2 linked regions of the Syntrophobacter fumaroxidans MPOB genome follow. The protein of the gene in region 1 interacts with the protein of each later gene in a pairwise test. Links are inferred from orthologs where the notes say so. Each region holds a gene or a part of one and is shown on either strand. Other genes may lie near its edges.

Evidence for each region.
Region 2: the proteins of SFUM_RS17895 (region 1) and SFUM_RS01485 interact in binary tests that used the Escherichia coli proteins (3 or more experiments, as listed by UniProt). The link is inferred for Syntrophobacter fumaroxidans MPOB from one-to-one orthologs.

Annotation. Positions count from the first base shown.
Region 1 is NC_008554.1:4,229,470-4,236,566, reverse strand. What follows is about bases 4,131-7,097. They hold SFUM_RS17895 (peptidoglycan D,D-transpeptidase FtsI family protein), read right to left. Parts: upstream 6,687-7,097; coding sequence 4,575-6,686; downstream 4,131-4,574. Other genes in these bases: SFUM_RS17890 (FtsB/FtsL family cell division protein), read right to left, coding at 6,711-7,055; SFUM_RS17900 (UDP-N-acetylmuramoyl-L-alanyl-D-glutamate--2,6-diaminopimelate ligase), read right to left, coding at 4,131-4,498. Outside these bases: putative lipid II flippase FtsW, read right to left, coding at 1-95; murD (UDP-N-acetylmuramoyl-L-alanine--D-glutamate ligase), read right to left, coding at 210-1,574; SFUM_RS17905 (UDP-N-acetylmuramoyl-tripeptide--D-alanyl-D-alanine ligase), read right to left, coding at 1,571-2,962; more of SFUM_RS17900, read right to left, coding at 2,984-4,130. UniProt on the Escherichia coli protein: Essential cell division protein that catalyzes cross-linking of the peptidoglycan cell wall at the division septum. Required for localization of FtsN.
Region 2 is NC_008554.1:345,153-361,076, forward strand. Bases 1,462-4,429 are described here. They hold SFUM_RS01485 (PBP1A family penicillin-binding protein), read left to right. Parts: upstream 1,462-1,792; coding sequence 1,793-4,066; downstream 4,067-4,429. Other genes in these bases: rlmD (23S rRNA (uracil(1939)-C(5))-methyltransferase RlmD), read left to right, coding at 1,462-1,726; SFUM_RS01490 (tetratricopeptide repeat protein), read left to right, coding at 4,248-4,429. In the rest of the region: more of rlmD, read left to right, coding at 302-1,461; more of SFUM_RS01490, read left to right, coding at 4,430-4,877; SFUM_RS01495 (AI-2E family transporter), read left to right, coding at 4,918-6,093; SFUM_RS01500 (hypothetical protein), read right to left, coding at 6,281-6,598; SFUM_RS01505 (PAS domain S-box protein), read right to left, coding at 7,479-10,694; SFUM_RS01510 (hypothetical protein), read right to left, coding at 10,687-10,929; SFUM_RS01515 (thiamine pyrophosphate-binding protein), read right to left, coding at 11,347-12,993; SFUM_RS01520 (acyl-CoA synthetase), read right to left, coding at 13,173-14,669; SFUM_RS01525 (aldo/keto reductase), read left to right, coding at 15,063-15,924. UniProt on the Escherichia coli protein: Cell wall formation. Synthesis of cross-linked peptidoglycan from the lipid intermediates.

The sequences.
Region 1 (7,097 bases):
ACTTCAAGGGAGAGGCCGGCCCAGGCTGCCGCCCGTTCCTCCCCGGAGCTATGTTCAACTATGAATGTAGGACTGTCTGCAACGGGCTTGGACATGACTTTCCATTTCGTTCGAGACTTGAAGTCAACACATGGAGCGCCGGGCCGTCATCAAACCGCGCGGACAGCCGGGGACGCCCGCCTCCGGCGCTTCCCCGCTCCTCCCCGGCGCTACCCCGGAAGGGCGGCTACGAGTTTCTTGAAATGGTCCCCCCTCTGCGCGTAGCTCTCGTACTGATCGAAAGACGAACAGGCCGGGGAAAGGAGCACGATGTCTCCCGCCTGCGCCCGTTCCACGGCGGCCGAGAACGCACCCTCCAAATCGGGAAACAACCGGATGGGAACCTTGTCGCGCAGTTCTGCGTGGATTCGTGGAGCCGATTCTCCGAACACGAACACCCCCTTGCCCCTGGTCCTCATCCGCTCGGCAATGGGAGCGTAGGAGCCCAGCTTGTCCCTTCCCCCCAACAAGAGGAGAACGGGTCGATCGAAATTTTCGATCGCCTTGACGACGGCGCCGACGTTGGTCCCCTTGGAATCGTCGTAGTAATCGACGCCCCCGGCCGCTCGAACCCATTCGACACGGTGGGGCAGGCCGCCAAAGGTCCCGGCGGCCCGCGCGACGGCCTCGGGGACTACGTCCATGGCCAGGCATGCAAGAATGGCGGCGAGCACGTTCTCCTCGTTGTGGACCCCTTTGAGCCGCAGATCCGCCAGGTCGAGACGGAACTCCGGCTTCCACGGAACGTTCACGACGATCCGCCCGTCCTCGACATGGGCGTGCGTGCGCGGATCATTCCGGCTCGAGGTCAGAAGCCTGCCCTTTCCGTTGAAAGGCCTCGAGCCGCAGACCGGGTCGTCCAGGTTGATCACCGCGACATCCGTGGACTCCTGGCGCCCAAACATCGAGAGCTTGGATTCCGTGTACTCTTCAAAATCGCGATATCGATCCAGGTGGTCCTCGGTCACGTTCAGCAAGACTCCCACCTCGGGCCTGAACAGGAACGCCGTGTCCAGTTGAAAACTGCTCACTTCGAGCACCATGCAGTCCACCCGGTCTCCGTCCAGCAGCCACCGGCTCAGCGGCGTCCCGATGTTGCCCCCCACGAACACGCGCGTGCCGGACGCTTTGATCATTTCCCCGATAAGAGCGGTGGTCGTCGTCTTGCCGTTGGTCCCGGTGACCGCGATCACGGGCGCGTCCACCTGGCGCCAGGCCCATTCGAATTCGCCCACGATCTCGATACCCCTGAGGCGGGCTTCACGCAGCGGTTCGAGCAGCGACGGCACTCCCGGACTCACAATGATCTGGTCGACGTTCAGGAAATCATCCGGGTGATGTTCCCCCAACCTTAACCGGCAGCCTTTCGCACGCAGCTCGTCCAGGGTGCCGCCGAACCGGTCGAGCGGCCTGAGGTCCGTCGCGACGACCTCGACTCCGTTGCGCAAGAGCAACTCGCACACCGACCGGCCGGACACTCCCATGCCGACGACCAGCGCCCTGCCGGGCATTCTGAACGGTCCACCGCGTCTCATCGCCCGAGCATCCCTTCCACAACCCGTTCCATCGTCATTCCCCGGGACCCTTTTACAAGTATCCAGGAAGCATCGATTTTCCGTTCCCGAAGCCACTCCACCACCTGGTCGTGGCTCTTGGCATGCCGACACGCAGCGGGCTTCATACCGGCCTCCACCGCGCCTTCGCCGATTCTCGCCGCAAGCTCTCCCAAAGTGATCAGGCCGCTCAACCCCATGGCACCGATCCGTCTGCCCAACTCACGGTGCAATGCGGCGCTGTCGGCTCCCAGCTCCCTCATCTCTCCCAGCACCGCAATGCAAGGCTTTCCCCGGCATACCGCCAACGCCGCCCGCACGGCGGCGAGCATCGATTCGGGGTTGGCGTTGTACGTATCGTCAATGAGCACCCGCCCGTCTTCCATGTGACGTATCTGCATCCGCTGCCCGACAGGTCGGTACGCCGCAAGCCCCGCGGAGATCGCCTCCCCCGGTTCCCCCATCGCCCAGGCGGCGGCAGCCGCGGCCAGCGCATTCCGGACATAATGGATCCCGACGGCCGACAGGACGACCGGCACGGTTTCCGTCCCCAGGACCATCCGAAAACGGGTGGAATGTTCATCGCTCTCGATCTCGCCGACCACTCGCACTCCCGCTTCAGGGTCCCGCACGGAGCAGGTCACCGTCCGGGCCGCCAATCGCTTCGAATAGGCTCGCAACCGCTGGTCATCAAGGTTCACGACGGCGATCCCCTCGGCATCGAGCGCATCCCACAGCCTGCCCTTTTCTTTCAGGATGCCGTCCAACGAGCCGAGCCCTTCGAGGTGCGCCGGTTGGATATTCGTGATCAGCCCCAGCGTCGGACCCGCAATCTCAACCAATCGGGCCATCTCGCCGGGCACGTTGATGCCCATCTCGATAACGGCCGCTTCATGGGTCGGATCCATGGTCAACAGGGTCAGAGGCACACCGATCTGGTTGTTGAGGTTCCCCCGGTTTTTCAGAATCCCGTGTCTGTGCTCCAGGATCGCCGCCAGCAGTTCCTTGGTGCTCGTCTTGCCGTTGCTTCCCGTAATACCCGCCACCGGGATCGAATACCGCGCCCTGTGGGTCCTCGCCAACTCGCCGAGAGCGTAGAGGGTGTCGTCCACCTCCACCACGGCGACACTTCCAGCTCGAACCGCCCCCTCTCCGCGGCCGGAGGCGACCACCACAACCGCCGCCCCCTTTTCGACGGCCGCCGAAATGAAATCGTGGCCGTCGAATCGCTCGCCCGCAAGCGCCAGAAAACAGTCCGAGCGCCGCAGGCTGCGCGTGTCGGTGGAAATCGCGTCGACGGGGAGAGCCGGATCGCCGGCCATCAGGCGACCTCGAACGGCATCAACGATTTGTGCGACGGTCCATTGCATACGTCCGGCCTTCCCCTCGCTTCATTCCCGCTCTCGCGCCAGGTACTGCGCGACCACCAGTCGATCGTCGAACGGCAGAACCTCGCCTCCGACAAGCTGGTACGTCTCATGCCCCTTGCCGCCGATGAACACCGTATCGCCCGGACGCGCCCACGCCAGGGCCTTCTCGATCGCCGATTTTCGGTCCACCTCCACGATGTAACCCCGAGCGCCGTTTCCAGGCTCAGCGGCAAGGATCCGTTCCAGGCCGGAAGCCCGGACTCCGGGCTCGATTTCATCGATGATTCTCTCCGGGACCTCGCTGCGCGGATTGTCGCTGGTCACGATCACCAGGTCCCCCAACGCCCCCGCCACCTTTCCCATGAGAGGGCGCTTGCCCCGGTCCCGGTCTCCGCCGCAGCCGAACACCACCAGCAGGCGCCCCGCGGTCATCTCCCTCAGACACCCCAGGCTTTTCTCCATCGCATCCGGAGTGTGCGCATAATCCACCACCACCTCAAAACCCGTACCGGGCGACGCAACGCGCTGCAAACGCCCATCCACGGAGGTAAGCCCCGCCACGCCCTCCCTTATCGCCGCTTCGGGGACGCCCATGGCCAGGGAAGCGGTCACGGCAGCCAGAATATTGTAGAGGTTCAAACGCCCGATCAGGGGCGAATGAATGTCCATGCTTCCGTCGGGCCCGCACAACCGGGCCTCGATGCCGGACGCGGTGAGTCGGGCGGACTTCACATGGGCGCGGGCCGCCTCGGAACCGGTTGAGTAACTCCAGGCCCCCGGGCCGGCTTTTTCCACGAGGCGCGCCCCGTACGGATCGTCCCCGTTGATCACGGCAACCGAACCGGTCCTGAGGTATTCCGAAAAGAGCAGGCTCTTGGCCGCGAAGTAGTCCTCCATGGTGACGTGATAATCGAGGTGATCCTGGGACAGATTCGTGAAAACGGCGGCGTCGAAGGCGCATTCGGCCACTCTCCCCTGGGCCAGGGCATGTGAAGAAACCTCCATCACGACATGGGTGACCCCGTCCTCGCGCATCTCGTAAAACAATCCCTGCAAATCCAGCGACTCCGGCGTCGTCATACCGGCCGTTTTGCTCTTCGCCCCCCAACGGTAGAAGAGCGTTCCCAAAACCCCGACCGAATGGCCGCCCCTCTTCAAAATACTCTCGAGCAGCAGCGTGGTCGTCGTCTTGCCGTTTGTTCCGGTAACCCCGATCATCTTCAACCCGGCGCACGGATGGCCATAGTAGTTGGCGGCCATGCGCGCCATCGCCTTACGACTGTCGGATACCCGCACCACGGTGGCAGGACACTCCGAAAACCCGACGGTCTCGGTAATCACGGCACTCGCCCCGCTACGGACCGCTTCCGGGATGAAACGGTTTCCGTCCACCCGAACTCCGGGCAACGCCACAAAAACGTTGCCTGCCTGAATCCGCCTGCTGTCGTAGGCAATACCCGTGACGGGCACGTCCAACGGTCCTGCGGTCTGCAGGATTTCGACGTCACGGAGTAGATTATTCAGTGCTCTGGCCATATCGGATGCCCCGGGTGAGAAACCGGATGTCCCCCAAACATTAAACTGGCATTCCTACACTATTGGGGAACGTTTATCAATCAACAAGTAATTTCAAAGTCGTTTCGCCGGCATGGGCAGGCTCCCGCTTTTCCCGCGGCACCGATCGCTCGGGCAGGGATGCGAGTGCGGCGCCCGCCCGTCCGGTCCCCTGATATGCTCCCGTCGCAGGGGTTTGCGCCTTCAATGAGTATTGCTCCAGGCCGGAAGCCCGGGTGACGGCCGGTTTCGCTTGAGACTTGGCGGTGATCCCGTCGCTCGCCCCGGCTTTCAGGGTCTTGTCCGCGTCTGGTTTCCCGGACCGAGCGGCGGCACCGACGGGTTTCTTGGTCTCGGCACCCCTGGCCGCGGCCTTGGATGCATCCGCCGAAGCTTTGGCGACGGACTGTCCGCTCTTGCCCGCCAGCCGCAGCCCCTTGGCCGGAGGAACGCTTTCGAGTGTCGGCTGGACTCCCAGATAAGGCAGGACCTTCGCGGAAATATTCTTGAAGACGGGAGCGGACACGACTCCTCCGTAGATCGCCCCCTGCGGTTCATGGATGACCACGGTCATGACCAGGCGAGGTTTGTCCGCGGGGACAAATCCGGTGAAAACGGCGGTATACTTGTTGGAAGCGTAACGCCCGGTGGCGGAATCCAGCACCTGTGCGGTGCCGGTCTTTCCTGCAACGGTGTAACCTTCAGGGACGGCGCTCGTGCCGGTTCCCCCCTCTTTGGTGACCAATTCCATCATAGCACGGATTCTGTCGGCGGTCTGCTTCTGCATGACCCGTCTGAGGGGTTTTGCACAGTACCGGCTCACCGGCTGGCCCTGGGCGTCCAGGATTTCCTTTGCGATCTGCGGTTCGATGAACTCGCCGCCGTTGGCGATCGTCTGGATGGCGGAGTTCAATTGCATGGCGGTGACGCCTATGCTCTGGCCGAACCCGGTAGTGGCCAGATCGATGGGCCGCCAACGCTTATGGCTCCTGAGAAGGCCTTTCACTTCTCCCGGAAGGCTGATGCCCGTTGGAGAGCCGAACCCGAACGCCTTAATGTAGCGTGCATAGCGTTCGTTTCCCATCTGCAGCGCCAGCTTCGAGGCGCCGATGTTGCTCGAGTATTTCACGACTTCCGGAATGGTGAGCCAGCCGTAAGGATGCGTGTCGTTGATGACGTGCCCTGCGAGCTTGCATTTTCCGTTCTCGCAGAAAATGCGGTCCTTCTCCTTGATGACTCCTTCCTCGAGCGCCGCACTGACCAGGAAGACCTTGAACGTCGACCCCGGCTCGAAAGAATCCGTGATGACCCGGTTGCGCCACGAATTCGGATTTCTCTTGTCGGGATGGTTGGGATCGAAGGGAGGCCAGTTGGCAATAGCCAGGACTTCGGACGTCTGGGCGTCGACGACGACCACTTCACCGGCTTTCGCCTTGTACTTGGCCATCGCCGCCTCCAGCTCGCACTCGCTCACATATTGGATGAACGTGTCCAGTGCCAGGCGCACTCCGAAGCTTTCACCCGGTTCAGGGGGAAGGCAGGGCCGCATCCAAAGGCATTTGCGGATTCCATCCCGCACCTGGCCCACCGACGTCGCGTTTTCGCGCAGCACCTGGTCGAAAGACTTCTCGACCCCTTCGAGCCCGACACCGTCCATTCCCACGAATCCGAGCACCTGCCCCGCCACCTGGCGATAGGGATAGAATCGCTTGTATTCCCTGGTCAGGCTCAGACCACGCCGGTTCATGGCTTCGATCGCGGCTGCCTGCTGATCCGTGAGATGCCGTTTGAGCCAGACGAAATGGCGGTTGGCGACCAGTTTCTTCTCAATAGCCGCTTCGGGTTCTCCCAGCAGCGCGGCCAGTTGGGCCGCCATTTTCTTCGGATTTTCGATCTGATCCCCATCCGCATACAGCGACGGCTGCGGCACGGAGTAGGACAACAGCCGGCCCTTGCAGTCATAGATGGAACCCCGGTAGGCCGGGACCTGGAAAGTGGTTTGGACCTGGTTGCGCGCCCTTTCGTCCCAGGTCGAGTATTCCAGGACTTGAAGGCGGAAGGCCTTGAACAGGATCAGACAGAAGCCGCCGATGACCAGAATGTTGAAGAGGAGGCAGCACGACCAGTAGCGCGCATTCAGAAATTTTCCGGGATTTCGTTTTTCCGCCATAAGCCCCTCCGACCTTCAGCCGGGTCAGCGCATCGTCATTTTCTGATCCGGCTTGGGAGGATTGAGTCCGAACTGTTTGCGTCCCATCTCTTCCAGCAGGTACGGGTCCTGAAACCTCGACCATTCGAGCCGCAGTTTGCGCTGAATCGTGATCAACTGGTCGTGCTCCTGGAAATACCTTGCCAGGCGATAGCCGTTCTGAACCTGCTGAATGTAGAGCCACACGTAAAAGATGGCGCATGTAACAAAGACCAGTACCAGGAAAGCCGATGACGCCAACCAGAGCTTCACCTCGATTCCGGACGTGCTCGTTTCGATCGGATCGAAATCGCCGCCGAATCTCAGTTTCGTATCCACCCGGAGGCTCATGGTTCGCTTCCCATCCCTTGGGTCACTCGAATCTCCGCCCTG
Region 2 (15,924 bases), 3.9 Mb from region 1 along the record:
CCGGCACATCGGTCCGTAGGGACGGGGTTTATCCCCGCCCGCGTCAGCTCCCGCGGGGCAGGTGTTGTGCAATCTCGAACGCACCTCGGTATGAATCCGTCGTTTCCCCAGGGGGGATTCATCAGGACGGCAATCGCCCGGCTTGAGGTCCCGTTGATGATTTCAGGAAGGTGAAGCGGTCCCGCGGGCCGAGGGTGTGTCGGAGCGCCCGTGAACACGGCCCGTTGCGGGGACGGTTTGCGGGTGCGAGGCAGGTCGGGTGTGGGGGGGACGCCATGGAAGCAAGGACCGATTGCCGACGATGGACGACTTGAAGAAAGGCCGGGAGTACGAGCTCCTGGTGGAAAAGCTGGTTTTTGGCGGGAAAGCCCTTGCGCGCGTGGAGGGATTGGTGGTCTTCATGGACCATGCGGTTCCCGGTCAGCGGGTCAGGGCCTTGATCACCAGGAAGAAACGCCAGTATTGCGAAGCCAGGGTCGTGGAGGTGCTCTCGCAATCCGAGGCGCATACCGAACCGGTGTGTCCCCATTTCGGCGTGTGCGGCGGCTGCCAATGGCAGGATATCGCTTACGAAGAACAACTGAAATGGAAACGAGTCCAAGTCGCCGATTCCCTGGAACACCTGGCGGGGGCGCAGGGCGTGAAAATCGAAGCCGCCGTTCCGTCGGACCGGCTGATCCACTACCGGAACAAGATGGAATTCACATTCTCCGACCGGCGCTGGCTCACGCCCGAGGAAATCGATGCGGCGGGGATGCGGGATGCCTATACGTTCACCCTGGGGCTCCACGTCCGGAGCTGGTTCGACAAGGTGTTCAACGTCGAGGACTGCTTACTGGAGTCGGCCGAGGCGGTCGAGATTGTGAAAGAGACCAGGGACTGGTGCCGGGGGAGCGGCGTTCCCGCGTACGGCATAAAGAGCCAGCGCGGCTTCTGGCGGTTTCTCGTGATCAGGGAAGGAAAGCGGACGGGGCAGACTCTTCTGCACCTGGTCACTTCCGATCAACCCGAACACGAAGCAGCCGTGAACACCCTCACGCGGCACCTTGTTTCGCGATTTCCGCACATCACGACCGTCGTGCACTCGGTCAGTCGGAAGAAGGCCCAGGTGGCGTTCGGCGACCAGAGTCGGGTGGTTGCCGGGCCGGGGGTCATCGAGGAGCGGTTGGGGGGGCTCAGGTTTCGGATTTCCGCCGAGTCGTTTTTCCAGACCAATCCGTTCTCCGCGGAAAAGCTCTATGACGAGGTGTCCCGCCTTGCCGCCTTCCAGGGCACGGAAACGGTCTGGGACCTGTATTGCGGAACGGGCAGCATCGCCCTTTCGGTCGCGCCGCGGGTGGCCCGGGTGGTGGGCTTTGAAGTCGTGGACCAGGCGATCGAGGACGCCTGCGTCAACGCGCGGTTGAACGGGATCGAAAACGCCCGGTTCATCTCCGGAGACTTGAAGGAACGGATCAACCATGCGCGAGGGCCGGGAAGCGGTGAGCATCACCCGGACATCGTCATCACGGATCCGCCACGCGCCGGGATGCATCCGCAGGTGGTCGGGGCGCTGCTGGAAATGGGACCCGGGCGAATCATCTACGTGTCCTGCAATCCGGCGACTCTGGCGAGGGACCTGGCTTTTTTCACGGAACGATACGAAATCGGGACCGTACGTCCGTTCGATCTGTTTCCGCACACTCCGCACATCGAGTGCGTGGTGCGGATGGACAGGAAAAGATGATCCGGGTCGGGACAAGACCTTTGAAGCCTTCCGGCGCGGCCGGGATGCGGGCGACGATCATTCCTTATGATGAGTTTCACTGACAAAGCGGTTCGCAAGCGCTCTATCTGGTGGAGACTGGTCGTTCTGCTCGGGCTGGTCTGCGTTTTGTTCGCGACCAGTTACTATTTCTATCTTTACAATGAAGTCAGGCAGCGGTTCGAATCCCGCAGGTGGAGCATCCCCGCGCGCGTCTTTTCGGCCACCGTTCCGATCTACCCCGGCCACTCGCTGGCCTTGAGTCAACTCAGGCAGATGCTCGAGGAGCGACGGTACCGGGAGTCCCTGAGGGAACCTTTGCGCGCCGGGGAATTCAAGCTGCACAGGGGCAGCCTGATCGTTTTCCTCAGAGACTTCAAATTCCCCGGCCACTGGCTGCGAGCGCAAAGGGTCATGTTCGAGTTCCAGCAGAACCGGCTGGTGAGAATCCGCAGCCAGGAAGGCGATCTGGCCTATCTCGAGCTCGAGCCCATTGAAATCGCTCGCCTTTTCGGACGAAACCGCGAGAGCCGTTTGTTGGTAAACATCCGGCAGGTCCCGAAGCATCTGAGCGACGCGGTGATTGCCATCGAAGACCACCGCTTTTACGAGCACGGGGGAGTGGACTGGGTGGGAATCCTGAGGGCCGTCTGGACGGACGTTCTGGCTCGGCGCCTGGTCCAGGGAGGCTCCACCATCACTCAGCAGCTGGTGAAGAACTACTTCCTGGAGCCCGAACGCAGTCTGAAAAGGAAGATGCTCGAAGTCTCGATGGCTTCGATCATCGAGTCGATGTACGAGAAGGACGAGATCCTCGAGATGTACCTGAACGAGATCTACCTGGGACAGCGGGGCGGCGTGGCCATCCACGGCATCGGGGAAGCGTCACGCTTTTTTTTCGGAAGAAACGTCGAGGATCTCACCCTGGCCGAATCCGCTACCCTGGCCGGGATGATAAGGAGCCCGAATAACTGCTCGCCCCTTACCCACCCCGATGCGGCCCTCGAGCGCAGAAACACTGTCTTGAAGCGGATGCTTGACCTGGAGAAAATCACGGCCCAGGAATACGAACAGGCGCGGGCGGAGCGCGTCAGGGTGCCGGGGACCTTTTTGCCGGTGAACACGGCCCCGTACTTCGTGGACTATGTTCGGCGGCAGCTGCAGGAACTCTACGAGCCGGGGGTGCTGGAATCGGAGGGGCTGAACATATACACCAGGCTACACCCCGAAATGGCGCTCGCTGCGCACAAGGCCGTTGTCGAGGGTCTTCAGGAGCTTGAAAAGGAGCGGGCCGAGGGGGCGCGAGGCGAAGGAGACGCTTCACCCCCGCTACAGGCTGCGCTCATCGCCATTCAGCCGAAAACCGGGGCGGTACTTGCGCTGGTCGGGGGCCGGGACTATGCCGAAAGCAGTTTCAATCGTGCGCTGGAAGCGCACCGCCAGCCCGGCTCCACCATCAAACCGTTCATCTACCTGGGCTCCCTGGACCGCTACACGGCCGCCAGCTGGATACCCGACGAACCGACGCCGTATGTTGTGGACGGCGATTCGTGGACTCCGCGCAACTTCGACGATCACTACCGCGGACGCGTGACATTCCGGTTGGGGCTTGAAGAATCGATCAACGCGGCGACGGTCAACCTGGCCTCCACGGTCGGGCTGGACGGGTTGATCAAGACGATCAGAAGCCTGGGAATCCAGTCTCCGCTTCAGCCGGTGCCATCCCTTGCGCTGGGCGCCTTCGAAGTCACTCCCATTGAACTGGCGGGTGGGTACGCCGCATTGGACAATGACGGACAGAGGCCCTTTCTGCTCAGCCTCAAAGAAGTCGTGGCGGAAAACGGCGAGGTCCAGGAACGGCGCGATATGGATTTCGTCACGGTGACCACGCCCGCCAAGGCGTTTCTCATTACGAACCTCTTGGAGGGGGCGATGGAGCGGGGCAGCGGGAAAAGCGTGCGCAGGATGGGAATCGATTTTCGCTGCGCCGGTAAGACCGGAACAACCAGCGACTACCGCGATTCGTGGTTCGTCGGGTACACGACCGACCTTCTTGCAGTGGTTTGGGTCGGATACGACGACAATCGCCCCACCGGGCTCACCGGGGCTCGGGGGGCCGGAAGAATCTGGGCGCGCTTCATGAACGAAGTGCGGCCGTGGATGAATCCCCAGGCTTTCCGTGTTCCTCCGGGGGTGGTACAGCGCGTCATCTGCGGGCAGTCTGGAAAGCTGGCGAATCCCAGGTGTCCCGATAAGCGGATGGAATATTTTCTGGCGGAAAACGAGCTGAAAGAATATTGTAATATTCATCGCAGGGAATGAACCGACTCCCTTTCGAACGTCCGCATTGGAGGCCGGTGCGCCTCGTGCGCCGGCCGGTCGTGCGGAGTTTCCGAATCCGCTTCAGTTTCACGGAGCACGTGTCGATACCTGAAAAACAAAGATCGAAGGCATCTTCAGTGCGGCATGGTGCGTGTTGTCGTCCGTGTGGAAAGGCCCCGGAATGCGAATAACCGCGAGAAAAGTCGTGTCGGGTGCGGCCTGCCTGGTGGTCGGGCTCCTGTTGCTGGCGAGTTCCGGATGCGGGTCCAGGAAACAGGTCCAAATTCCGTCCGAATGGCGTACGCCTCCCTCCGCAACAACCCAGGCTCAACGCGCGCCCGCCGCCGTTCCGCCGTCCACGGCACCTCCACCCGCGCCGGGTTTGATCTTGAAACCGCCGCCGCAATTCAAGGAAAAGGACGTCGAACCCGGACTGGAGACGATCCAGCCGCCCGTGCCGGAGAAGAAGCAGGCGGTCGTCCATCCGCCCCAGCATCTGGCTTCCATGCACCTGGTGGACCAAGCCAGGGCCGAGCTCTCGAGGGGAAGGCCGGATGCGGCCATACCCGTCCTGGAACAGGCGGTCCAGGTGGATGTGCACAACGGAGACGCCTTCCTCGGGCTGGCTCGTGCCTGGAAGATGAAAGGAGCTCGCCGGAAGGCCGTCGAATTCGCCAAGAAAGCCGAAGTGCTCTTTCAGGACGACTCCAGGAAACTGAAGGAGGCGTATCTCCTCGAGGCCGAGTTGTACAGGGAACTGGGGGATACGAACAAGTCCAACCTCTATAAGCAGAAAGCGTCCGAGCTGTGAGAACGGGCTTCGGATTCGTCTTCAATCCGCGGAGAAGGGTATGAGCAAACGATTCCTGGAGACGCTGAACGGGACGCCCCGCTTCCCGGGGTATCGTCCTTTCCTTCTCGTTGTGCTGTTCTATTCCCTTTATCTCACTTACCTGATACTCCACCCGTTCCTGGACACGCTCATCATGTCCATCGTGATTTCCTCGTTGTTCTATCCGCTGCAAACCTGGCTGGTGAAAAAGTACCGCGGCCGGCAGACCCTTGCCGCCCTGACCATCGTGTTCATCATCACGTTCGTCATCGCCATACCGATATTTTTCTTCGCATCGACGCTCATCGCCCAGGGAGTGCAGACCATCAACCAGATCAACGATTGGCTTCGCGCCGGCAATATCCAGAAGCTGGCACAAGATCCACGGGTCATGGAGTTGATGGACTGGGTTCAGACTCGACTCTCGTTCCTGGACCTGAAGAAACTCGACGTATCCAGCAATATCATGGCACTGAGCAAGAACTTCGGTCAGTTCGTCCTGAGCCGTGCCGCGACCATACTGGGCAATGTCGCCAGCCTGGTCACCCACTTTTTCATCCTCGTGTTCATTTCCTTCTACCTGGTGCGCGACGGGGCCGCGATGCTCGATGCCGCGAGGGGGTTCTCCCCGTTGCGCAAGGACCAGGAGGACCGGTTGCTCGGCGGCATCCGGGTGGTGGCCCGTTCCGTGCTCATGGGCGCCTTCATGACCGCGCTGTGCCAGGGGCTGATCGGGGGTATCGGAGTTGCCCTGATCGGTTTGCCGGGACTTTTCTGGGGCACGGTGATGGGCTTCGCCTCTTTCATTCCCATCGTCGGAACCGCCTTGGTCTGGGTTCCCATGGCAGCTTACCTCGTGTTGCTCGGAACCTGGAAATCGGCCCTCTTCCTCGCCATCTGGTGCATCGTCCTGGTGGGCAGCATCGACAACTTCGTAAGGCCTTACCTGATGCGGGGGCAATCGAACCTGTCTCCGTTCTACATCTTTCTGTCGATCATCGGTGCCGTCCAGTACTTCGGGCTCACCGGCATTCTCTACGGTCCGCTGATCGTGTCCTTTGCGATGATCATGCTCTATCTCTACGGTGCGGAATACCGGGAGGATCTGGCGGAAAGCAAGAGCGGCACGCATGCGGTTGAGGAAAAGGCGCAGGAGACGCCGGGCGGGGAGCTTCCAGCCTCGACGGGAGAATAGTCTTCAGACTTGCCGGAGAATCGGGCTTTTCGCCCGGCTGTTGTTTTTTGGGCACAAGGGAGGACACCACGAAGAAAGCATGCCGTTCCTTCGGGTCCCCCGGCCGCGGATCCGCCCGAACGGGGGACCCGTTATCGATATCGGCGGCGAGAGTCGAACGCGTTGAAGGGTGATCCGCGGGGAGCCGTCACACGCAGATCCAACCCCCTTTGCCGTCCGGGACCCACACCCTCTTGGGCGTAACCGCATCGGTCCTTCCGAGGGCCGAATCGGACTTCGCGTGCAACACGAGCTTGTGACCGTTGAGATTCGGCGGAGAAGCCTCAACAATGATCCCCTCTTCATTGATCTGGAAACTGGCACTTTTCGTCGTGGCCGCGGGGATGAGCGGTGTCGGAACCGGCTCGATGCGGGAATCGACCATGGGCAGGTAGGATGCCTCGACAAGCTTTCCCGTCTCGTCGATCTTGACGTAAAGTCTCTCGCTCACGATTTTCTGTTCCATCTTTCCCTCCTCTGCCGGATGTCATACCGAGGTGCGTTCAAGATGACACAACATTTGCCCGTCGGGAGGTGACGCGGACGGGGAAAAACCCCGCCCCTTGCTACAGACCGATGTGCCGGTCACACGTAGGGGAGGGCTTTATGCCCTCCCGCCCAATGCACTCATCTTGAACCCAATGGCCCATGACGCCTGCGTCACCCGCGAAGCATGGAAACAGACTCCCCCGGGAATCCATTTTCTACGTTACCTGGCATCAATCCTCGACGCCCCTCCCATCACCCCGTTCGGGTTCGTCATTGTAGCGCCAGGCTCTCTCCCGAAACTTTACAACCTGACTCCGCAAGCTTTGGCGAGGGACCGTCCCTGAGGTCTTGAAGGCGAGCTTCCGACAGACCGTCCGCGCGCGGACGGGGTGGAACGAATGTGAACGGGAGTCCGCTCAGGTCGAGCACCCTCTGTGCCATAGTATTAATATAGCAAGGAAGTCCGGGACATCAAGGTGTCGGTCCGTCATTCCCCCCGGGGAGGACGACGTTGTCCGCACCTTCCGGCGAGCGCCGGAGATTTCGGTGCGGGCACGGGCAGGGCTTCGATCCGGCGGAAAGGGGTTGGACCCGTTCCCGGCAGTCCTTCGCGGCTTGGGTCACCTGACAGCCGAGACCGGATTGCAGAACCTGATGCACACATCCGGCGAAAAAACCGCCCGCCGGTGAAACCCGCAGTGCAGCGCCGGCATCGTCCCGCCCGCGCCGGCGGCGATCTCCCGCAACTTGTTCGACCTCATTGGCCTGATGAACTGCGGTGGTGGGTATCTGATGACCGCGGAATGCGTTCGGAAAATGTGCGGGATTTGAGCGAGGTCCGGCGTCCGGTGACGCAATCACTCGTCGATGCTTTGTTTGGTGTCGCCGCTTGATTCGGGGACTCGGGGCAGGGAGACGGTAAAGAGCGTGTCGCGCTCTTCCTGGGTAACGAAAAGAAGACCGCCCATACCCTTGAGCAGCCGGTAACTCAGCGGCACCCCGCCGGTCGCATCGCCTTCCTCAAAAGGCAGAAAAAGCCGTTCGGGATCCTGGACGGACTTGTGCGCCGGGAGGCGATACCGGAAATCGATCTGGATGTTGCGGTCGCTTTCGTAGGTTCTTATGGTCAGAAGTCCCTGTTTATCCATGACCTTTGCGATATGCGTGATCACATGAACGAAGACTTCGCCCAGGACATCGGGGTCCACCAATGCAGGGGGGAGCTCCGGGGCGAGATCCAATTGCCAGACCACCCGTTCGCGTTCCAGGTCCTGCGCGAGCAACCCCACGCATTCCGCCGCCACGGTGTTCACGGGGCATTCCCGGGAACGGATGTCGACGGGTCTGAGATAGTCCTTGATGCGGTCCAGGATCTTCTCCAGTCGCCTGGATTCCTCCAGAATGATTTCCACCTCGGGGCTCTCAGGATATTTCTTTTGGAGACGCATGGCAAACCCGCCCAAAGACATGAGCGGATTGCGTATTTCGTGGGCCACCTCCGCCGCGATGGCGCCGAGAGTCTTGAGCTTTTCTCTCTGCACCAGGGCCTTTTGAGCGGCCTCGAGTTGCAGGGTCCGTTCCCTGACCATATTCTCGAGTCGATCGCGATAATTTTTCAGCTCTTCCTCGGCCTTCTTCCTTTCGGTGATGTCCCTGATGACGGCGACATAAGCCGTTGGCGAACCATCCGGTCCTCTGATCGCCGAGTACGATCCTTCCATGGGGAGTATGGTTCCATCCTTGCGCACGAGGTTCCATTCCGTCCGGAAGGGAGCTCCGGTTCGGATGGCATGGTGCGCTCGTTGCCCGAAAACGACATAACTCTCTTCGGAGGGGTGAACCACTCGTATGGATTGCCCCTCCAGCTCCCCGCGCTCGTAGCCGAAAAGGTCCAGGAACGCCTGATTGGTGGAAACGATCATTCTGTCCTTATCCACCATCAGAATGGCGTCCGAGGTGCTTTCCACCAGTGTCCTGTAGCGTTCCTCGGACTCCCTGAGTGCCGCCTGGGCCCGCTTGCGCTTCCGGATCTGCTTTCGCAGCTCGTTCACCTTCTCTTCCAGCTCCCTGGCCTGTTGGAGAAGGAGCCTTTCCCTTTCCTGGTAATAGTCGATTCGCTCAGACAGCTCGCTCGGCAAAACCTTCAGGTCGGCGAGGATCTCGCCATAAACCTCGGAAAGCTCCTGGGCTTCCCTGGGCGTAAAAATGGTCCCCTGCTGCAAGGCCTTGTGAGCGGCCGCCGACCCGATGGCCCCGGCCAGGGATCGCTCCACCTCGTTATGCAGCTCGACCAGCTGGACGATCGAAATCCGCGCGGCCTGATGTATTCCCGTCTGGAAAAGGCATTTCTCCACCATGGCCGTCGCCTCCGGTTCGGCAAAATACTGGCCGAAAACCTTTTCGATCTCGCTTCTCTTGGGAGCCAGCTCGATGTAAGCGTCCCAGCGGCGGGCGCGGCGCAGAGGAGCCGGCGTACCCAGAACCCCCACGAATTCCTCGGCAAGACTCCGCTCTTCATCGCGTTCCCTGGAACACAGGGAACCGGCAACATAGAGACCGATATTGACGAACATCGTCCAGAGAACGGCGTGGCTCAAGGGGTTCAACCCCGTCAGGCCGAACAGCTCCTCCGGTTTCAGAAGCTCGATTCCCCACGCTCCCTTTTCGAGCAGAGCGTTTGAAATCCAGCCGCTCTTGATGAAAGACGGCAGGAGCAGCGTGTAGCTCCAGACGGCGAATCCCCCGGCGAGGCCGAGGATGGCGCCGGTCTTGTTCCCACCCCGCCAGAAGAGGCCGCCCAGAATGGCCGGAGCGAACTGAAGCCCCGCGGCGAACGAAATGAGGCCGATATTGACCAGCATGTAGGATTCACCGATTCGCTCCTCGAACCAGTAACCGATGATGATGAAACCGGCCACAGCGCCCCACCGGCATTTCAAAAGATGGCGCTTAACGAAAGCCAGGCCGGGAATCCATTGCACCAGGGGCAGCAGCAGATGGTTGGTGATCATGGTTGCCATAGTTACCGAGGTGATCATGATCATGCCCGCCGCCGCGGAAAAACCTCCGATGAACACCAGGAGCGACAGCCACGGTTTGCCGTGCTGAAGAGGGATGCGCAAAACAAAGGTGTCCGCCTGGTCGGGCGGCCGGCCGTCGAGCAGCCCTCCCGCGGCGATGGGGAGAACGAACATGCTGACCAGCAGCAGGTAGAGCGGCAGGAGCCACATGGCCGTCAGGATGTGTTTCTCGTCGTGGTTCTCCACGACCGCCACGTGAAACTGCCTGGGGAGAAAGAGAATCGCCGACATGGAAAGGACGAGATAACCCGTCCACGTGACGTAGGAACCGGCATCGTGCCTCCCCAGTTCGAAGACATGATGAAAAGGGCTCTCCGAGAACCGCCTGAAGATGTCGCCGAAGCCGTCATACATGAAGTAAGTCACAAAGATGCCGACGGTGAGGAGGGCCAGCAATTTAATGACACATTCCACCGCCAGGGCCATCATCATGCCCTCGTGCCGTTCGGTGGGATCCAGCCGCCTCACGCCAAGGATGATCGTAAAGACCACCATGAGCACCACGACCAGGGGACCCACATCCGCCCGGATCCAGGAGGATGCGTCGGCCGCGGTGATGATCTCGAAAGTGGAAATGATCGCCTTGAGCTGAAGCGCGACGTAGGGTGTGATGCCCACCAGCGCGATAAGGGTGACCATGGCGGCAACGGACTGGGACCTGCCGTAACGGGCTGAGATGAAATCCGCAATGCTCGTGATGCGACGGCTGTTCCTGAGATGAACCAGTCTCCGCAGAATGGACCACCACAGCATGATGGCGATCGTCGGACCCAGATACATGGGCAGAAAGAGAAACCCGGAAGTTGCGGCCTGACCCACGCTTCCATAGTATGTCCAGGCCGTGCAGTAGACCGCCAGGGATAGAGAATAGACGAAAGGGTTGTTGGCAGGGCTTCTGCCTGCCGCCGATTTCCGCTCCACCCACAGGGCAATCAGGAACAGGCATGCCATGTACAGGCAGAACGCGCTGAGCACTATGCCGGAGTCAAGCACCGTGGTCCTTCCGCTTCCTGACCTCGTCCCCGGAAGCAGACTTGCTGACGATTCTGCTCACAAGAAACAGGAGGATGATGCCGATGGCCCAGAGGATATAAATGTAAGCAAGGAGAACCTCTGGTCGTTTCAACCGAAAGATGTCGAGGAACGGCCAGTTGAGCAGGGCAAATCCGAGGACGAACAGCAGGGTGTGAAACTCCGAACGCTGCAGAACACTTCTCAACCGTTTCACCTGGTTTCTCTCCTCGATAGATGAAGACCACGGCGGCGGACCGGCGCCGAACACCCCGCGTGCGGGCGCCTCGTCATCAGTGAGCGCATCGAGAGACAGTAATCAGGATTGAGTTCAGTAGTTTTGGCGGTGAATTAACGATAAAGAATCCGCCGAGACAAATCAAGCCGGAATAATACATCGAGCGGCGTGATGGATCGTGTGATACCGGGTTGCCTGGAAAATGGATTCCCGGGCGAGCCTGTTTTCATGCTTCGGGGTGTCGCCGGTGTCATGGACAATTACGTTACGTTCAAGATGACGGCATCGGGCGGGAGGGGATAAACTCCGCCCCTTCTTTACGTCCGATCGGCGCATCGGTCCGTACGAGGGTGGGCACGGCTCCGCCGCGCCCACCCATCGGGCCGGGCGAAGAACTCACTTGTAAATGGTCAAATCGCGGGTGCTGGAGCTGAACGTCTCGCGGTCCACGAGAACGTTGACGCATGCCGGCTTGCCGGAATTTCGGGCGCGGTCGAGGGCGGCCCGTATTTCGCCCGGTTCGGTGACGTGCTCGCCGTGTCCGCCCATGGCCTCGATAATCCGGTCGTAGCGCAGAGAATGGAGCAGATTGGCCGTATTCCCCTTTTGGGGTCCGTATTTCAACAACTGCACGTAGCGCACCTGATTCCACGCCCCGTTGTTGGCCACAATTCCGACCATGGGCAGGTTGAACCGAATGAGCGTATCGTAATCGAACCCGGTCAACCCGAAGGCTCCGTCACCGAAAAGCACCACGACGTCCCTGGCCGGCATGGCCGCCTTGGCGGCGATGGCGAACGGCGTTCCCACTCCCAGCGTGCCGAGCGGACCGGGGTCGAGCCACTGGCCGGGCCCTCGTGGCCGTATCACGCTCGCCGACATCGTGACGGTGTCGCCGCCGTCGGCGATGAGGATGCTGTCGTCCCGGAGGAAAGCATCGATCTCGCGCGCGAGCCTGAGCGGGTGAATCGGCACGGCATCCGAGCTCAGAAAACGACTTTCCCTCTCCAGAAGCTCGGTTTCCATGGTACGCAGCTCGTCGAGCCACTTGCGGGTTCCTCCGGCAGGTGACACGGCGCCCTCGAGCTCTTCCAGGAAAGCACCCGCGTCCGCCTGTATGGCCACTTCCACGTCACGGTTATGACACAGCTCCGCGTAGTCGAGGTCGACCTGGATGATCTTCGCCCCCTCTGCAATTCGGCTGCCGTATCCAAGCCTGAAGTCGAACGGAGTGCCGATGACCAGCACGACGTCGGCCTTGGAAAGCGCGAACTTTCGGGTCCGATTGAACGCGTGCGGCGAATCGACCGGCAGGCAACCTCGCGCCGCGCCGTTGAGGTAGGTGGGAATCCCGGCCCGTTCCACAAACAAACGCAGCTGTTCCACCGCACGGCAGCTCCAGACCTGCGTCCCGGCGATCAGCGCGGGGCGCTGCGCTTTGGCGAGCAGTCCGGCGGCCCGGGCCATGAGTTTCCTGTCACCCGTCAGGCGGCATTGGGAGCGGGACTGAACGGGGACGCGGACCTCGTTTTCTTCCACTTCCCGATCCAGCACGTCCTGGGGAATTTCGAGAAAAGACGGACCCGGACGCCCGTTGCAGGCTTCCCGGAGCGCGAGCCCGATCATCTCCGGGATGCGCACGGTATCGAAGACCGTGCCCGAGAACTTGGTGATGGGGCGCATCATGTCCACGGAATTCATTTCCTGCAGTCCGCCCTTGAGCAGGTTCCGGATCGGAGCCTGACCGCCGATGAGAAGCATCGGCACTTGGGCTCTGTACGCGTTGGCCACCCCGGTGACCGCATCGGTCACCCCGGGTCCGGCCGTGACCACGGCGACCCCCGGGACGCCGGTGAGCCTGGTCCATGCATCCGCCGCATGGGCCGCCGTCTGCTCGTGCCGCACGTCGATGATGCGGATTCCCTCGTCCAGGCACCCGCTGTAAATGTCCATGACGTGAGCGCCGCAGAGCGTGAAAATGGCTTGAACCCCCTCTGTGGCGAGGGTTTTTGCAACCAGCTTGCCGCCTGTCAATCCGGCCATCTGTGTTTCCTCCTTCGAGTGAGTTCGAAAGTTGTTGAAAAACGGATCGGCGGACCCCATTGCCCCCCGGCGCGGAGGCCGAGGCGCCGCAAAGCGAAACGCCGCTCAGCTCTCGTGCCCTCGGGGCGGGCGCCCGGGGGCCGCGCTCGGAGCGCGGTTGTCGCGCGAGGCGCATTCGGCTAAGGCTTCTCGCGCTGAAAGCGTTCCTTCAACGCCGGCTTGGACACCTTTCCCATGGCGTTCCGGGGCAATTCGGAAAGGATTGCTATCTCTCTGGGAATCTTGTACGGAGCCAGCCGTTCTCCGGCCCATGCCCGAAAGGATTCGAGCTCCACTTTCGCGCCTTCCCGCATCACCAGCGCGGCGCACACGCGATCGCCCCAAACGGGGTCCGGAACCCCCACCACGGCGCATTCCCGGATGTCCGGATGCGTTCTCACGGTCTCTTCGATTTCAAGCGCCGAAACCTTGTACCCGCCGGTCTTGAGAATATCCACGCTGTTGCGCCCGAGAATGCGGTACGTGCCGTGTTCTTCGACGGCGATGTCCCCCGTGAGGAACCATCCGTCCCTGAACGCCTTGAGAGTATCCTCGGATCGGTTCCAATATTCGAGAAACACCGTGGGGCCGCGAACTTCGATCTCGCCGGGAGTGCCGATCGCGACCGGTTTGCCGGATTCGTCCGTCAGCCTCACCTCCACGCCGGGGAGCGGGCTCCCCACGGAACCGGGTATACGCCTCCCCTCCAAAGGATTGGACAGAGCCATCCCGATCTCGGTCATTCCGTATCTTTCCAGCAGCACGTGGCCGGATATGCGCCGCCACTGCTCCAGGGTGCCGACCGGAAGCGCCGCGGAACCGGACACCATGAGCCGCATCCCGCGGCAGGCTTCGGACATGCGTTCCCGGTCCGCGGGCGACGACTTTTCCCAGTGATCGATGAGCTTCACATAAATCGTCGGCACCGCCATGAACAGGGTGAGCCCGCCTCGCAAGAAGCGGCCCCATACCTCGGCCGGATCGAACCGGGGCAGGATTTCGCAGACCGCTCCGACCCGGAGGGCGCAGGCGAGCACGTTCACTATTCCGTGAACGTGATGCAGCGGCAGAACGTTCAGGATGCGATCCTCGGACGTCCATCCCCAGGCCAGGACCAGGCTGGTCACCTGGGCCGCAAGGTTTGCATGCGTCGTCACCACTCCCTTGGGCCTGCCCGTGGTGCCGCTCGTATAGAGAATCATGGCCCGCCGGTCCGCGACGATCGTCGGAAGGACTCCCGGAGCGTGCTCCAGCGCCTCGGTGCTCAAGGCGAACCTCAAGCGCAGGTCCTCCGAGAGGGGCTTCAGGACCGCCGCGAGTTGCGGGTGAGCGATGACCGCGGCAGGGTGCGTATCGTCGAGCACGTATTCCAGTTCCGGGCGGGGATGGAACAGGGACAGCGGCATGGCGATGCCTCCGGCGCGCCAGATACCCCACTGCACCGCAACATAGTGGAACCCCGGAGGCGCCAGGAAGGCCACCGGTTTTTCCTCCAGATCGGAAGAGCCGCCCAACAGAAAGGATGCAACCCTCGCCGATGCGTCGAGGAGTCGGCGGTACGAAAAAACACCCTCCGGGGTCGAAATTGCATCCCGGTCGGAGTACCGTGCAGCCTGTGCGGCGAGAAGTATGGACATGGCGTTTCTCCCGGCGCTTCAGTCCGCGCCTCCTTGTTTCGCGGCCTGTTCTCAAGCCGCGCGGAGCGGAATCGGAACCGCCCGCCGCGGTCCCGCGCGAGCACCTCGATCGCCCGAGTGTGCGAACACAAAGTCAGATAAGTATATAGCGTCAAGAACTTATATTATATCCATATCTGAAATATTCCCACACGGAGCGATTCACGCCCGAAGCCGACCGGTGCGGACAACGAAAACGGCAACCGTTCGCGCGCACGCCCGTCTCTTTCGGCCGGAAAGCCGGACGGCCTGGAATTTCCACTGGGGCGTGTCTAGATTGAATTCGGACGGTGCGGCTTCGGATGTCCGGAGCTCGACGTGGATATTGGCTCAGATGAGAAAGGAAAACACGCGATGGAAAAACGGAAGCTTGGACATTCGGGGTTGGAGATTGCTCCGATCGCTTTTGGAGGCAACATTTTCGGGTGGACCGTGGACGAGCCGACCTCCTTCGGGTTGCTGGACGCGTTCGTGGGGGCCGGGTTCAACTGCATCGACACGGCCGATGTTTATTCCCGGTGGGCGCCCGGCAACAGGGGCGGGGAATCCGAGACCATCATCGGGAAGTGGTTGAAACGGAGCGGCAACCGGGAAAAGGTGGTCATTGCGACGAAGGTGGGAAAGGAGATGGGCCCGACAGCCAAAGGGCTTTCGAAAGCCTATGTCCTTCGCGCAGTCGAGGATTCGCTGAAACGCCTCCAGACCGATCGAATCGATCTCTATCAGTCGCACGAAGACGATCCCGAAACCCCCTTGGAAGAGACTCTTGAGGCCTACGCGCAACTGATCCGACAGGGTAAGGTCAGGGCAATCGGAGCTTCGAACCACGCGGCCGGGCGGCTGTCTGAGGCGCTCGAGGTGAGCGGGCGGAAAGGGTATCCATGCTATACGAGCCTGCAACCCCTCTACAATCTTTACGACCGCCGGGAATATGAAAGGGAGCTCGAACCCGTCTGCCGGCGGGAGGGGCTGGGCGTGCTCCCCTACTTCTCCTTGGCCAGCGGTTTTCTTACGGGCAAATACCGGCGCGGGGCGGACGCGTCGAAAAGCGCCCGGGCCAGGTATCTCGAACGATACCTCAATGACCGTGGATTTCACATCCTCGATGCTCTGGACCAAGTGGCGCGCGAACATCACGCTACCCCCGCGCGGGTTGCGCTTGCATGGCTGATCGCCCGTCCCGGCGTCACCGCCGCCATTGCCAGCGCCACGAACA